DNA from 2 places in the Brevibacillus soli genome. Region 1 is predicted to be linked to the other one. Evidence: a T-box and tRNA genes for the amino acid it is inferred to sense, from the RefSeq annotation. Region 1 holds a T-box; the other holds one or more tRNA genes.

Region 1 (4,425 bases):
TTTCCTTCACACCGATAGCAATTCATCTCCAACGCCCCTCCTGTTTGATTTCTGTATTAAAACAATTGTTTTTGTTGTTGGTGTTATTATATAACAGCAACTTCTGTATTGCAACACATTTTAGAAAATTCCCGCTTTTATGCAAAAAAGGCCTTCTGTACTAATACAGAAGGCCTCTTTTTCTACTTATTTCTTCGGCGCGATTTTCTCCAAACCGCCCATGTAAGGACGCAGTACTTCCGGAATGAGAACCGTGCCATCCGCTTGTTGATAATTCTCCAGCAGTGCGGCCACAGTACGCCCGATTGCCAGACCGGAACCGTTGAGGGTATGCACAAATTCAGGCTTTGCCTTGGTGTCGCGGCGGAAGCGGATATTCGCACGACGGGCCTGGAAGTCTTCGAAGTTGGAGCAGGACGAGATCTCCCGGTAGGTTTCGTAGCTTGGAATCCACACTTCGATATCGTACTTTTTCGCTGCCGTAAAACCGAGATCACCCGTGCACATGCTCATCACGCGATATGGCAAGCCTAACAGCTGGAGCACTTTCTCCGCGTTTTTCACCAGCTTTTCCAATTCATCGTAGGAGTCTTCCGGTTTGACGAACTTCACCAACTCCACTTTGTTGAACTGATGCTGACGGATCAAGCCGCGCGTATCGCGTCCTGCCGAACCCGCTTCAGAACGGAAGCAGGCGCTGTACGCCGCATAGTATTTCGGCAGGTCGGCTGCGTCGAGAATCTCGTCACGATGCATGTTGGTCACCGGCACCTCTGCGGTTGGAATCAGGAAGTAGTCCGGTCCTTCCACTTTAAACGCATCCTCTTCGAATTTCGGAAGCTGGCCGGTGCCGGTCATGCTCAAGCGGTTCACCATATACGGCGGCAGGATCTCTTCATATCCATGCTCTTCGGAATGCAGGTCCAGCATAAAGTTCATCAGGGCACGCTCCAGGCGGGCACCCAGCCCCTTATAGAAAACAAAGCGGCTCCCGGTCACTTTCCCCGCTGTCTCGAAGTCGAGAATCCCCAGTTCCTGAGCCAGCTCCCAGTGAGGTTTGGCCGTAAAATCAAATTTGCGCGGTTCACCCCAGGTCCATGCCAGCACATTGTCCTCTTCGGATGTTCCCACCGGTACGCTTTCATGCGGCAGGTTTGGCAGGCTGAGCAATATTTGCTCCAGCTGTTCATCCAACTGGCGCAGTTCCTCGTCCAACACTTTAATCCGGTCGCTTACTTCCTTCATTTCTGCAATCAAATGATCGGCATTTTCCTTGTTGCGCTTCAATACAGCGACTTGCTCGGAGACGGTATTGCGTTTGTTTTTCAACGCCTCCGCCTCTTGAATCACCTGACGCCGCTTCTCGTCCACTTCCGCAAATTGATCCAACGCTGAGATGTCTTCATTACGATGGGCAAGCCGACGCCTTACCTCTTCCAGGTCGTGTCGCAAAACCTTTACGTCTAACATCTTAGGATCCCTCCGTGTATCAACAAAATAAAAAACACCCATCCCCCTTGCAAGGGACGAGTGCTGCTTACCCGCGTTGCCACCCTTATTGGCAGATGCCTACCGCTTGTTGCATCTACCCACTCTGCCCGTTTTAACGGTACGGGTACCGGGCAAAGTTCATTCCTTTGCCACTCCGAGATGGATTCTTCTGCATGCCGGGTCGGTTCGCACCATCCACCGACTCTCTTTGCCTGACAGGTGCAGCGTACTTGTTCTCGTCAACGTATTCCACACATATTTATACTTTTATTCTTTAACTGTACTACAAACTCTATACCTGTGTAAAGTCAACAAACAAAGAACCAGCACCCGTAACGGTGCTGGTTTTCTCCATCGGTTCCATTTATGCTTGTACTTTCTCGCCGCGGTATTCTTTTACCATGTCGAGGAAGTACTTGTGCATGCGGAAGTCTTCGGTCAACTCCGGATGAAAGGCGGCCGCCAGATATTGTCCCTGGCGAGCGGCGACGATTTTTTCCTCGTACTTGGACAAAATCTCACCGTTTCCGGCTACCTCCATGATGTATGGAGCACGGATAAACACGGCCGGGAAATCAGACGCCACACCGGCGATCGGAAGCGATACCTCAAAGCTTTCCTTTTGACGGCCGAATGCGTTGCGCTCCACCTTGATATCCATCAAGCCGAGGTGGAAGTCGTCCTGTCCGTTGATGCGGTTGGCCAACAGAATGGCTCCCGCACATGTACCAAAAATCGGCTTTTTGGCTTGTCCGAACTGACGAATCGCTTCCATGAATCCGTACTTGTGCATCAGCTTGCTGATGGTGGTGCTTTCTCCGCCGGGAATAACCAGTCCGTCCAGGTCTTCCAGCTCTTCTACTTTCTTAACCGGTACTGCTGTGGCGCCTGCTTCTTCCAGCATGCGAATGTGCTCGGCCACAGCTCCCTGAAGGGCGAGTACACCAATTTTCATGTCAGTTCACCTTACCAGCCGCGTTCTTGCATACGATCTGCTTCGCGGATTTTGGAGATTTCGATACCGGTCATGGGTGTACCCAAACCTTTGGATACGCGGGCAATCAGTTCGTAATCGGTGTAGTGTGTGGTTGCTTCGACGATCGCACGAGCGAATTTCTCCGGGTTCTCGGACTTGAAGATACCGGAACCTACGAATACGCCGTCTGCGCCCAGATGCATCATCAGTGCTGCGTCGGAAGGAGTAGCCACACCGCCTGCCGCGAAGTTTACAACCGGCAGCTTGCCGTTTTTATGAACATACTCGAGCAGATCGTAAGGGGCACCCAGTGCTTTTGCTTCCGCCATCAGTTCATCGTAGGACATGCTTTGTACCTTGCGAATCTGGGACTGCATGGTACGCATATGACGTACGGCTTCCACGATGTTGCCCGTTCCCGGTTCACCCTTGGTACGAATCATGGACGCGCCTTCACCGATGCGGCGAAGCGCTTCCCCGAGATCACGTGCGCCGCACACGAACGGAACCGTAAACTCTTTTTTATTAATATGGTACATATCGTCAGCAGGCGTCAAAACTTCACTCTCATCGAGGTAGTCTACACCCATCGACTCCAGAACACGCGCTTCTACAAAATGGCCGATCCGTGCTTTTGCCATGACAGGAATGGATACAGCATTCAACACTTCTTCCACGATGCTGAGGTCAGCCATGCGCGCTACGCCGCCTGCGGCACGAATATCGGACGGTACGCGCTCCAGCGCCATTACAGCAACAGCACCGGCGGCTTCGGCAATTTTCGCCTGTTCAGCATTTACGACGTCCATGATGACGCCGCCTTTTTGCATTTCAGCCATACCTCTTTTAACGCGGGATGTTCCTACTTGCACCATTGTATTATGCCTCCTACGATATGAAGTCAGACTTGATTGCGTATACGCTTTCTTAATATTCACCATTGTAAACCATCTTTTATTTCGGAAACAACCCCATTTATTTTCCCGTAATACTGCTTAAGATGTTGCCGATGAACTGGATCACGCTGCGGAAGAACAAGCGAAGCCAGCTGGCCTCTTCCACATCTTGCGCTGCCACCAGGTCAACCCCGCCTCTGGTGGCGTCTTCCGGCTGAAGGTAATCGCCTTCTGCGGCGCCTTCCGTCTTGAAGACAACCTTCCCGATTACTTGTTCTTTTTTAATGGGAGCGGTTAACTCCTGGAAGGTGACAACCGGCTTGTACTTGCCTTCTTCGCCGATCTTGGTCAGAACGTTCGCCACGTCTCCCGTTACCGCCGGGACTTCCAGCTCTACCCCGTTTTTCACAGGCGCTGTTTCATATCCTTTGATCGCAGCTCCCTTGTCCAGATGCTTCACCAGCTTGAAGCTGCTGAAGCCGTAATCAAACAGCTTCTTGGTTTCCACAAAGCGCTTGGTTTCGCTTTCCGTCCCCATCACTACGCTGATCAGCCGCATGCCGTCACGGGTAGCCGTTCCGGTAAAACAGTACTTGGCCTCGGCTGTATATCCGGTTTTCAAGCCGTCTACCCCCGGATAGTAGTTGTTCAAGTCAGGAAGCATCCAGTTGTAGTTTGCCTTCTTGAGCTCGTTTGGCATACCTTCGCGGAAAACAAGACGGGAAATTTTCGAGTACTCCAGAGCTTCCGGGAAATCGCGGATCAGTGCTCGTGCCAGAATGGCCGAGTCGCGGGCCGACATCAGGTTTTCGGTCTGATCGGTTTGCGGAGAGTACGGTCCCAGCTCGTTCGCCGGGAGACCTGTAGAAGTAACGAACTTTGTATTTTTCATCCCCAACTCTTGCGCTTTTTGGTTCATCATGGTGACAAAGTTCGCTTCACTGCCGCCCACCTTTTCCGCAAGCAGCACGGTTGCATCGTTTGCGGATGCGATCGCCATTGCTTTGTACAGCTCTTTTACGGTGAACGACTCGCCCATATTGAGGTAAACCCCTGCAGAGT
Region 2 (4,425 bases), on a different contig from region 1:
GCACTTTGACGTCGTGCCTGACTTGATCGTGATGTCCAAATCGATTGCGGCAGGGCTGCCGATCAGTGCCGTTACGGGGCGGGCGGAAATAATGGACGCGCCCAACCCGGGTGAAATCGGCGGTACCTACGGTGGAAGTCCGCTCGGCTGCGTGGCCGCACTGAAAGTGATTGAGATGATGGAACAACAGAATCTGCCGGAGCGCGGCCGGATCATCGGGGAGAGAATCCTGCAGCGTTTCCAGCAGTTCCGCGAAAAGTATGCGCAGGTGGGAGATGCCCGCGGTCTGGGGGCGATGTGCGCGATGGAGATCGTCAAGGACAAGACGACCAAGGAACCGGATAAGGAATTGACGGCCAAAATCGTGCAAGCCTGCAACCGCCGCGGTCTTGTCCTGCTCTCTGCCGGATTGCACAGCAACGTGATCCGCATCCTCTCTCCGCTGGTGATTACGGATGATCAACTGGAGGAAGGTTTGGCCGTCATGGAGAATGTGTTAGAAGAGCTGTGCACATCCAACCGATAAGGGGGAGGACTATTATGAAAAAAGCGTGCTACATTGGCGGAGAGTGGGTAGAAACGGCGGAGTACGCACCGCTGTATGCCCCGTTTAGCGGCGAGCAGATCGCCGAGATCCCGCTGGCTGATGCAAAGACGGTGGAAAAGGCCATCACAGCAGCCGAGGAAGCCGCTTCTGTCATGCGTCGCATGCCTGCACACCAACGGGCGAACATTTTGGAAAAAATATCCACCCTCTTGAACGAACGTCTGGAAGAGGCGGCAAAAATCATCGCGCTGGAGGCGGGCAAACCGATCAAAACGGCTCGCGGCGAGGTAATTCGGACCATACAGACGTACAAGTTTGCCGCAGAAGAGGCGAAGCGCATTCACGGCGAGACGCTTCCGCTTGATGCGGCCATCGGCGGAGAAGGACGGCTGGCTTACACGGTACGGGAACCGCTGGGCGTCATCGGAGCGATCACACCGTTCAACTTCCCGATGAATCTCGTCGCCCACAAAGTGGGACCGGCGCTTGCGGCAGGCAATACGATTGTGTTAAAACCGGCTTCCCAGACGCCGCTTTCCGCCTTTTTCCTGGCTGAAATTGCGGAACAGGCGGGACTGCCGGCTGGCGCGCTGAACGTGATCACCGGCAGCGGCGGCAAGGTCGGCGATCTTCTGGTGACGGATCCGCGGATCAAGGCGATCACCTTTACCGGCAGCCCTGCAGTCGGCATCGATATTCGCAATCGAGCCGGACTGAAGCGGGTAACCCTGGAGCTTGGCTCCAACTCTGCGGTGATTGTCGACCGTGACGTCAACCTGGAGGAGGTCATTCCGCGCTGCATTTTCGGCGCATTTGCGTACTCCGGTCAGGTGTGCATATCCGTCCAGCGCATCTATGTCGTGAAGGAACTGTACGAGACATTTGTGGAGCAATTTGTGGCGGAGACCCGCAAATTGCAGGGCGGTGATTCCCTGTCCGAGTCAACGGACTACTCCGCCATGATCAGTCCGAAAGAAACGGAGCGGGCTTTGGCCTGGATTGAAGAAGCGAAACAGCGCGGTGCCCGCGTCGAGTGCGGCGGAGAGACAGTGGGGCGCGTTCTGCAGCCTACCGTGCTGACCGGTGTTCCTGCGGATGCGAAGGTTTCCTGCCAGGAAGTATTCGGTCCGGTCGTATTGATAAATCCCGTTGACACGGTTGACGAAGCAATTGCACTGGTCAACGACTCCCGCTACGGTTTGCAGGCGGGTCTGTACACCAATAATCTCGCACTTGCGCTGCAGGCGGCGGAACAGCTGCACGTAGGCGGCGTGATGATCAACGACGTGCCGACGTTCCGGGTCGACCACATGCCGTACGGTGGGGTAAAAGAGAGCGGTATGGGACGGGAAGGCGTCAAATACGCTGTCGAAGAAATGACGGAGTTAAAGCTGGTTGTGATCAAACGCTAAGACACAAACAGGCCCGGTCTGCAGGAAAGGCCGGGCATCTTTTCTGTTACAGGTGAATTTTTTTAGCAAAAACCATTGCACAAGTAAGGGTTTTTATGCTATAGTAATTCTTGTCTGATACGCGGAGGGATACCGAAGTGGTCATAACGGGGCGGTCTTGAAAACCGTTAGGCGGCAACGTCACGGGGGTTCGAATCCCTCTCCCTCCGCCATACATAGAAGAGGCAAGCAGGTAGATGATCCTACCTGCTTTTTTGGTGTATATGAATTTATAAATTTGGACATCCCATACAGCCGCTAGAAAAGTGTTCGGGGCCCCCGCCCGGCGAAGAAAGGGACCCCACTCGGCACAGCGATAGCTAACGCCGAGTGGGTCGAGGATAGCTCATGCCGGGTGGGTTTTCTTGGTGTATAAGAATTTATAAATTTGGACATTCCATACAGCCGCTAGAAAAGTGTTCGGGGCCCCAGCCGACACCAGCGTTAGCTAAAATCGGCTGGGTTTTCTTATTTTCCAAGCTGTACGTATCAGGTGACAGTACGCTCAAAAAAGGAGTGATATCGCCGACGCAGCAGATGTGCAATTCATGCATGGCCCGGGTGCATGCCGTGTAGAAGAGTTTCCGCTCCCTCTCTCTCCCGTATTGGTATTGCGAAGCATTGTAGATGATAACCGCGTCGAATTCCACACCTTTTGCGAGATAGGAGGGAATGACCAGCGTACCAGCCTCGAACGAGACCGCCTCCTTTCCGATCAGTCGAAGCGGCGAATCGCCCCGCAATGCTTGGTATGCTTCTTGGCTTTCTGCAAAGGTTTTGCCGATGACGGCTATCGTTCGATGGCCGTCCGCTTGAAGAGAGCGGATGCGTTCTTTGATCCGGGCGGCGAGTTCCGTCATGTCTGCTGCTTGCGTTACGGTTGGTTTCCGCCCCTCCCGGTTAAAAGGCTCAATAGCGTCTCCTCCCGCAATCAGTCCACGCGTGAATACCACAATCGGCCGCGTGGAGCGATAGCTTCGCGTCAGGACGATTTTTTCTGTCTGTTCCTCCGGGTAAAGCGAGGATAGTTTTGCAAAATGGTTGCTGCTGGAATGGACGTATATCCCCTGATTAAGGTCGCCGAGCATCGTCATTTTACCGTTCGGAAACATCCGTCTGAGGAAAGCGATCTGAAAAGGCGAATAATCCTGCGCCTCATCGATAAAGACGTGACGCACGGAATGGTTGGTCCGGAATCCTTCCATCCGTTCTTTTAGGTAGAGATACGGTGTGGCATCTTCATACGCCAGCTCAGAGCGGTCCAGCCGTGCCACTGTCTGTTCGCAGATCTCCTCCCATGAGTCAGGCAAGTCGGTACGGTCGTTCGATGGATAAAGGCGATGGGCATCAGTGAACAGCTGCCGGTATAGGGCCGGGACGTCAATAAACTGAAGGCGCTTTACAACTGCTCTCAGCGGTTCGAAGTGCCTGTTTACGACAAGGGCGGCGAGCAGCTTTTGTTCGAGCGCAAAGTCGTCGAATGTATTTCCCCCAAGCCGTTTTCTTCTTCTCAGTTCCTCATACGCCTCCCGGTAGTCATCCTGGTCGAGCAGCTCGATTTCATCTTCAACCCATGGTTTTTTTCGCTCCAGGCTTGCCTGTTCCTCCAGTTGCGCAAGCAGCCATTTGGCCAGAAGGATCAATCGGTTGGGGATTCGCATGGAAGGATCCAGGGAATAGAACTGTTCTGCCATGCGTTCAGCTGAAAGGATGATTCTTCCGCGGAACGTTACGTCCCGAAAACGCATGCCTTCCCGTCCAAGCCATTCGATGTACCGATCGACCATCTGCATGAATGCAAGGGACGCCTTGAAGCGAATGCCTTCGATGCGTGGTGCATAACCGGATTCGTTTGCGGCGGTGAGCACATATTCGAGCTGCATGAACGGATCTTCGAGTCGGAAGGTTTTCCCCAGCCGCCGTTCCAGGTACTCCTGAAAGGTGGTCTGCTGCATGTTCTCTTCGCCAAGCTCTGGGAGAACGGTAGAGATGTAGCTGTTAAACAGCGGATTGGGGGAAAACAGCACGATCTGCTCCGCGTTCAGAGTTTTCCGGTAGCGGTACAGCAAATAGGCGACCCTCTGAAGCGCTGCGGATGTCTTGCCGCTTCCCGCCGCCCCCTCTACGATCAGCAAGTGACTTCGTTCGTTCCGAATGATGCGGTTTTGCTCTTTTTGTATCGTAGCCACAATACTTTTCATCTGCGAGCTGGCATGTCTGCCGAGCATCTCCTGCAGCAGTTCGTCGCCAATCGTTACGCCTGTGTCAAACATGCTTCGAATGCGGCCGTCACGGATGAGATACTGGCGCTTTAATTCCAATGTGCCGGTAACAGTGCCGCCGGGTGTTTCGTACTTCGCCGCTCCGGGCGGGCAGTCATAATACAGACTTGAAACCGGTGCGCGCCAGTCATGGATGAGGAAGTGT

Evidence for each region. A T-box is a leader RNA that pairs with one kind of tRNA and senses whether it is charged. The one in region 1 lies ahead of serS (serine--tRNA ligase), so its partner is inferred to be a tRNA-Ser.
Region 2: it has a tRNA-Ser gene. The T-box ahead of serS (serine--tRNA ligase) is inferred to sense a tRNA for this amino acid. The anticodon was not compared.

The regions. Positions count from the first base shown of each region.
Region 1 is NZ_JBIYSM020000023.1:54,854-59,278, forward strand. Features, by position in the region: gene serS (serine--tRNA ligase) at 187-1,470, opposite strand; T-box leader at 1,520-1,743, opposite strand; gene pdxT (pyridoxal 5'-phosphate synthase glutaminase subunit PdxT) at 1,856-2,446, opposite strand; gene pdxS (pyridoxal 5'-phosphate synthase lyase subunit PdxS) at 2,458-3,342, opposite strand; gene ACE99V_RS11430 (D-alanyl-D-alanine carboxypeptidase family protein) at 3,443-4,425, opposite strand, start outside.
Region 2 is NZ_JBIYSM020000008.1:94,216-98,640, reverse strand. Features, by position in the region: gene gabT (4-aminobutyrate--2-oxoglutarate transaminase) at 1-526, shown strand, start outside; gene ACE99V_RS05285 (aldehyde dehydrogenase family protein) at 541-1,959, shown strand; tRNA gene ACE99V_RS05280 (tRNA-Ser) at 2,083-2,171, shown strand; gene helD (RNA polymerase recycling motor HelD) at 2,379-4,425, opposite strand, start outside.